Regions from separate parts of the Arthrobacter sp. zg-Y1171 genome, predicted to be linked through region 2. Evidence: riboswitches for the same ligand, from Rfam matches in the RefSeq annotation. Region 2 holds a riboswitch; each other region holds the start of a gene.
What was found. Region 2 has a riboswitch for S-adenosylmethionine ahead of N2L00_RS13185 (hypothetical protein). Riboswitches for the same ligand answer to the same signal wherever they lie in the genome.
Positions count from the first base shown of each region.

Region 1: linked by a shared signal. The riboswitch ahead of N2L00_RS05040 (bifunctional o-acetylhomoserine/o-acetylserine sulfhydrylase) and the one ahead of N2L00_RS13185 (hypothetical protein) in region 2 are both predicted to bind S-adenosylmethionine.
Region 3: linked by a shared signal. The riboswitch ahead of N2L00_RS00360 (cobalamin-independent methionine synthase II family protein) and the one ahead of N2L00_RS13185 (hypothetical protein) in region 2 are both predicted to bind S-adenosylmethionine.

Region 1 is NZ_CP104264.1:1,083,217-1,085,476, forward strand. It holds gene N2L00_RS05035 (VOC family protein) at 69-719, opposite strand; SAM riboswitch class IV at 880-996, shown strand; gene N2L00_RS05040 (bifunctional o-acetylhomoserine/o-acetylserine sulfhydrylase) at 1,074-2,260, shown strand, end outside.
Region 2 is NZ_CP104264.1:2,808,186-2,810,445, reverse strand. It holds gene N2L00_RS13195 (CPBP family intramembrane glutamic endopeptidase) at 1-266, shown strand, start outside; gene N2L00_RS13190 (VOC family protein) at 332-769, opposite strand; gene N2L00_RS13185 (hypothetical protein) at 903-1,307, opposite strand; SAM riboswitch class IV at 1,323-1,455, opposite strand; gene N2L00_RS13180 (LLM class flavin-dependent oxidoreductase) at 2,010-2,260, opposite strand, start outside.
Region 3 is NZ_CP104264.1:73,533-75,792, reverse strand. It holds gene N2L00_RS00365 (peptide MFS transporter) at 1-933, shown strand, start outside; SAM riboswitch class IV at 1,057-1,180, shown strand; gene N2L00_RS00360 (cobalamin-independent methionine synthase II family protein) at 1,200-2,260, shown strand, end outside.

The DNA of each region.
Region 1 (2,260 bases), 1.7 Mb from region 2:
TCCGGACACGCCGGACAGACCACGGGGATCCGGCAGGAAAACCCCGAACCGGCAGCAGAAACCCAGTGCTAGATCTCGACAGGACCGTTCGCCGTGTCGAAGGTGACGGACATGATGCCCGGTGTACCCGCCGGAGCAATCCACGTGACATCCACGTTCTCCAGCGGCTTCTCCACGGGATGGCCCAGCCAGTCGGTGACGCGTGCAGCGGAGCCGGCAATGGTCAGGGACTTCAGCTTCACCGAACCGGGCATCCCGGGAATGGCGTTGGAGGGGTGCAGCTCGTCGGTGCCGTCGTCCCAGCGGAGCAGATAGGGAACCTGCGGATCGGCGATCAATCCGTTGATGCCGATCTGCCGCCAGGTCAGCTCCTGGCCGTCGGGGAACTTGCGGTTGCCCGGCACGGAGGCCCGGCCGAGGCGTTCCTCGAAGGGGGAGAGATCGTCAACGGCAACACACCAGCCCATCCATCCGCCGCCGCATTCGGAGCGCTGGCGCACGGCCTGGCCGAACGGAGCCTTGTCCGACGCCGGGTGGTTCAGGACCTCCACCACCTCGACGTACTGGTTGTTGGCCAGGGGCAGGATCATATTGCGGGTACCGAATCGGGGGTGGACGCCACCCTTCACGTAATCGGCGCCGAGAGCAGCAGCAATCCTCTCGGTGGTGGCCAAAAGACCGTCGGATTCACAGGCATAAGAAACATGGTCCAAGCGCATGCGGCCCATTGTGGCACGTTGTGATACGCGTCTCGACCAAGGGAAGCCTAAGTGCGGAATGTTCCCGGCCGCAGCTCGGAATTACGGCGAAAAAGCGCCGATATTTCACGGTGCGTCACAGAGGTTGCGCGACGGCGGCATATCGGTTTCCATGGGTGCAGGTCATGAGTGCCAGCAGATAGCCCCGGCTTGCTGGCCGGCAACCCTCCAACCGCGGTGGGGTGCCCCGGGTGAAGACCTGGCCGTACGCCAAACGGGCGTCCGGCAAGCGCGGGTCCCACGACCCCACCGGACATCCGGCGTACCCGGATGCACCCCGGCGGCGTTGTGCGGCCCCTGGTTTGAGGGAGCATCATGAGTGCAGATTGGTCATTTGAAACCCGCCAGATCCATGTAGGCCAGGAGCCCGACGCCGTCACCGGTGCCCGAGCCCTGCCGATCTACCAGACGACATCCTTCGTTTTTCCGAGTGCAGAGGCCGCCGCGAACCGGTTTGCCCTGGCCGAACTGGAACCGATCTACACCCGGATCGGCAACCCTACCCAGGAAGCGGTGGAAAACCGGATCGCTTCCCTTGAGGGCGGCGTCGGCGCCCTGCTGCTCGCGTCCGGGCAGGCGGCCGAAACCTTCGCGCTGCTGAACCTGGCGCAGGCCGGTGACCATGTGGTCGCCAGCCCCAGCCTCTACGGCGGCACCTACAACCTGCTGAAGCACACCCTGAAGCGGTTCGGCATTGAAACCACCTTCGTGCAGGACCCGGACAACCTGGACCACTGGCGCGATGCCGTCCGGCCCAATACCAAGGCCTTCTTCGGCGAGGTGGTCTCCAACCCCCGGCAGGATGTCCTGGACCTGGAAGGCATCAGCGCCGTGGCCCATGAGGCGGGCGTGCCGCTGATCGTGGACAACACGCTGTCGACGCCGTACCTCATCCGTCCGATCGAATGGGGAGCCGACATTGTGGTCCACTCGGCCACGAAGTACCTCGGCGGGCACGGGACGGCCATTGCCGGCGTCATCGTCGATTCGGGCAACTTCGACTTCGCCGCGGACCCGGAGAAGTTCCCCGGGTTCAACACCCCGGACGAAAGCTACAACGGGCTCGTCTACGCCCGGGACCTGGGCGTCAACGGGGCCCTCGGAGCGAACCTGGCCTTCATCCTGAAGGCGAGGGTGCAGCTGCTGCGGGACCTCGGGTCCGCGGTGTCGCCGTTCAACGCGTTCCTGATTGCCCAGGGACTGGAAACGCTGAGCCTGCGGGTGGAGCGGCACGTATCCAACGCCGTCGCCGTAGCGAACTGGCTCGAAGGCCACGACGACGTCGTGTCGGTTGCGTATGCGGGCCTGGAGTCCAGCCCGTGGTTTGCGCGCGGCCGCAAATACGGGCCGCGCGGCACCGGCGCCATTGTCTCCTTCGAGATCGAGGGCGGCGTCGACGCCGGCAAGCGCTTTGTGGACGGACTGGAGCTGCACTCGCACGTGGCCAATGTTGGAGACGTCCGTTCCCTGGTGATCCACCCGGCGTCGACGACCCACAGCCA
Region 2 (2,260 bases):
TGCTGATCGGCAAGCTCAGCCGGTACTGGAACCTCTGGGGATGCTGCATCCTGTCGGTCCTGTTATTCGCCTCCATCCACATTGTGGGCAAGGAATCCCTGACCCTGCCGGTGCTGATGCCCTACCTGGCGATGGGCGCCACCCTCGTAGGCATCTACGTCTGGGCCGGAAACAACTTCATGCTTTCCTACGGTGTGCACGCCGCGAAAAACCTGCTGGGTGTCATCCTCCTCTACAGCGTGCCGCCGGAGCTGTTGCAGCAGTAGCTGCTGCCTGCGTAGCTGCCGCGTCCCAGCGTCCGCCTTCTGTACAAGGGTGAGTCCCGGCGTCGTCAACCGATGCAGAATTCGTTCCCTTCCGGGTCGGCCATGGTGTACCAGGATTGCGGCCCCTGGCTGGCTTCATAAAGGAAGGTGGCTCCCCGCTGTTCCAGCCTGGGGCGTGCTTCCTCCTTGGCCATGTCATCCAGAATCACGTCGAGGTGGATCCGGTCCTTGACTGTCTTGGGTTCCGGCACCGTCTGGAACAGGATGCGCAGCCGCCCGCGGCGGCCCACCTGGTCGGGCGGGCAAATGGCCGCGACATCCCCCCAGACCCGGACGCCGTGGTGTTCCACTACGTCCGTCGGTGAGGCAAGGCCCTGGTCCAGGGCGGATTGGAGGACCTCCTGGTCGGTGGGTTCCCTGGCCCATTTGAGGGTTTCGGCCCACCAATCCGCTTGGTTGAGGGCATGGGTGCAGTCCACACAGATTTGTATGTTGTATGCCATGGCGCCCAGCGTAGGTTCGCGGCCGCTCCGGGGTCGCGCGTAGCGGCGGGCCGCGGACGTTCGGGCCTGCCCAGCTCCTCGCACGCGGCTGCACCGTCTCGGAATCCGTACGGGTCCCGAGACGGAGCGGCAGCTAGGAGCCGGCCTTTTCGATCCGCTCAGTTTCCGGGGCCCGAACCAGGGAGCCGTTGCAGGGAACGACCCGCTCCGGCCGGGCCAAGTAGAAAAAAGAACTCCGGGCATCGGAATCAAACCCGCCCGGCACCATCAGTGTGGAATAGTGCCGGCACCACTGCGGGGTATCGACGGCGGCCGCGAGCGCGGTGGCGACAGCCGGAACATTGTGGAACCACATCAGGTGCTGGGTACCTTCGGACACCAGATAGATGAGGTCCAGCTGCGGATCCGCCGTGACTTCGACGTCCGACCACTGTTCCCAGCCCTCGAGGCGGCGGCTGTGGATCCAATGGATGTTGTGCCCGGGGGCGAAGCCGCTGCAGTTGCTGAGACCGGATTTGCTGACACTGGAGATGCTCACAGTGGGTTCCTTTGCAGGTTGTCCTTGCCTGCGACGAATGACGCAGGCCGCTTCGTCATCCGAACCACCCGCCGAACAATGGGGTTGGTGTGGGGCCAGTCGGAGCTTTTGTGCCCGGTAAACCGGGCGAAGGCCACATCTCGTGAAGCTGAAAACTACTCTAGCGGAGGCCACTGACATTTCGACAGTGGACCGTTTTCGGGATGCCGTTCGAGGGTTCCGTTGGGGTGCGCCGGGGCGGACCGATGGGGGTACGTTCCGGTGGGTGCGCCGGGCGGACAGGAACGGCGGCAACGAAAATCCCTGCTCGCAGAGCTCGCAAGGATTATTAAAGCCGCCTAACCCGGTCCGTCCGGCGCCTACGCACCTCGCCTTCCGTCGGCGCGAGGACCTCGGGGGCGACGCCCGTCCCTCCCAGTCGAAGATGTACGCAGGCCGCGTCCTGGTTGGGACGCTGCCCGTGGCCGGAGGGCCTGGAGGAAGGCGCTCCGGCACCTATAACCGCCACCGGAGGAGCTGGGCCCAGCCCGCCCCGGAAGGTGCTGGACACCACGCGCCGCCACCGGAGGGGCTGGAGGAAGGCGGCTTTAATATTTCCCGCGAGCTCTGCGAGCGGGGAATTTCGTTGCCGCCGTTCCAGCCCCGCAGGGGGCGGACCCGGCGGACCCGGCTGGACCCGGCTGGACCCGGGCAAGACGAGACTTACCGCCAGCCGGCCCCCGGCGCCACAAGCTTGACGATGCTCTCCAGCAAATGCGCGTTGTACTCCACGCCCAGCTGGTTCGGCACGGTCACCAGGACAGTGTCGGCTTCCTGCACCGCAGCATCCGCGGCCAATTCGGCAGCAATGACGTCCGGTTCACCGATGTAGCTCTTCCCGAACCGGGCCAATCCGCCGTCGAGGTGGCCCACCTGGTCCCGTCCTTCGGCCTGTGCGCGCAGCCCGAAGTAGT
Region 3 (2,260 bases), 690 kb from region 2:
GTCCGCCTTGGCTTCCACTACGGCTTCGGCCTGGCCGCTATCGGCATGGCCATCGGCCTGGTCCAGTACGGCATGACCCGCAAGTACCTGCCCAAGGCAGCCCACGAGGTCACCAACCCGCTGCCGCGCAAGAAGTACCTCCCCATGGGCATCGTCGTTGCCGCAGTCGTGGTCATCGTCGCCCTGGCCGCCGCCTTCGGCCTGCTCAAGGCGGAGAACCTGGCAGTGGTCATGGCCACGGTCGCCATCCTGGCCTCCATCGCGTACTTCATCATCATCCTGCGCAGTCCGAAGGTGGACAGGCTCGAACGCCGGCGTGTTTACTCCTTCATGCCGCTGTTCATCGCCAGTGCCGCTTTCTGGGCGCTGTTCCAGCAGCAGTTCACCGTGGTGGCCCTGTACGCCGACACCTCCCTGGACCGGCACATCTTCGGGTGGGAAATGCCGCCGAGCTGGGTCCAGTCGATCAACCCGATCTTCATCATCATCTTCGCTGCAGTGTTTGCCGCCGTCTGGACCAAGCTGGGCGACCGCCAGCCGTCCTCACCGCTGAAGTTCGCCCTGGGCCTGGCAGTGATGGGCCTGGCGTTCCTGGCGTTCATTCCGTTCTCCGGCGGCGGCGCCAACAGCACCCCGCTGCTGGCGATCGTCGGCATCCTGCTCCTGTTCACGTTCGCGGAGCTGTTCATCTCCCCGATTGGCCTGTCCGTGGCAACCAAGCTGGCTCCGGAAATCTTCCGGACCCAGATGGTGGCCCTGTTCTTCCTGTCCGTCTCCCTGGGCACCACCCTGGCAGGCTGGCTGGCACAGTTCTACGATCCCGCAACTGAGGTCAGCTACTTCACCTTCAGCGGCGTCACCGCAATCATCCTGGGCATCGCCCTGGCTGTGGCGACACCGTCGATCAAGAAGCTCATGGGCGGCGTGCGCTAGCAGGCAGGCACCAAGCGTTTCACTAAGGACGGCGGCACCGGAACTTTCCGGTGCCGCCGTCCTTTTTGCCGTCCCGTCACATGCTTGGCTGCATCCCTGCGGCGTGGTTAGGATGGGTCCCAGCTTCAGGAGACACGGCCGCCAAGCTCCGACTTGGCCGTGCACCAACCCCATGCTTCACGGGTGGTTCGGATGACGAAGCGGCCTGCACCGCCCCTTGGGCATCCGGTGCGGGCAAGAGCACCGATTCCTTAAGGATCACTGCCATGCGCAAAAGCACTGACCGTATTTTGACCACGCACGCCGGTTCGCTCCCCCGGACCCCTGAACTGATTGCCGCGAACGCGGCCCGGGAAACCGACCCCGCGGATACGGAAGGCTACGCCGAACTGCTGCAGGCCGCCGTCGCCGACCTCGTGCGGCGCCAGCGCCAGGCGGGTATCGATATCCCCAACGACGGCGAATACGGGCATGCGATGTCCGCGGACGTCGACTACGGGGCCTGGTGGTCCTACTCGTTTGCCCGGCTTGGCGGCCTGAGCGTTGCCGAGACGGGGATCTGGAACATGGAACCGCACCGCTCCGAGCCCGGAAACGTTGTCCTCACCAGTTTCGGGGACCGCCGCGACCGGCAGCGCTTCGCCGATGCCTACACCGACCCAACCTCCGGCATCACCACCGGGGCGCAGAAGGTCTTTCCCAAGGTCACGGGTCCGGTGGAATACACGGGGTACGACGCCGTGGCCAGCGACATTGCCAACCTCAAGTCCGGTCTGGCCGAGGCAGGTTTGTCCGAGGGTTTCCTCGCCTCACTCTCCCCCGGCTCCTGTTCGCGGATTGCCAACGAGTACTACGCGACGGAGGAGGAGTTCATCTACGCCTGCGCGGATGCCATGCGGGAGGAATACCTTGCCATCGTGGACGCCGGGCTGATCGTCCAGATCGATGATCCGTCCATTGCCGAGAACTGGGACCAGATCAACCCCGAGCCTTCGGTGGCCGACTACCTCAAGTTCACGCAGATCCGCGTCGAGGCCCTGAACTATGCCCTGCGCGGCCTGCCCGAGGAACAGGTCCGATTCCACCTGTGCTGGGGTTCCTGGCACGGGCCGCACACTACGGACATCGAGTTCCGCCACCTGGTGGACACCCTGCTGCAGATTAACGCCGGCGGCTACAGCTTCGAGGCAGGCAACGTCCGGCATGAGCACGAATGGCGGGTCTGGGAGGATACCAAGCTGCCGGAGGGGAAGGTCCTCATTCCCGGCGTGGTCTCCCATGCCACCAACGTGGTGGAACATCCGGAACTGGTGGCGGACCGGATTGA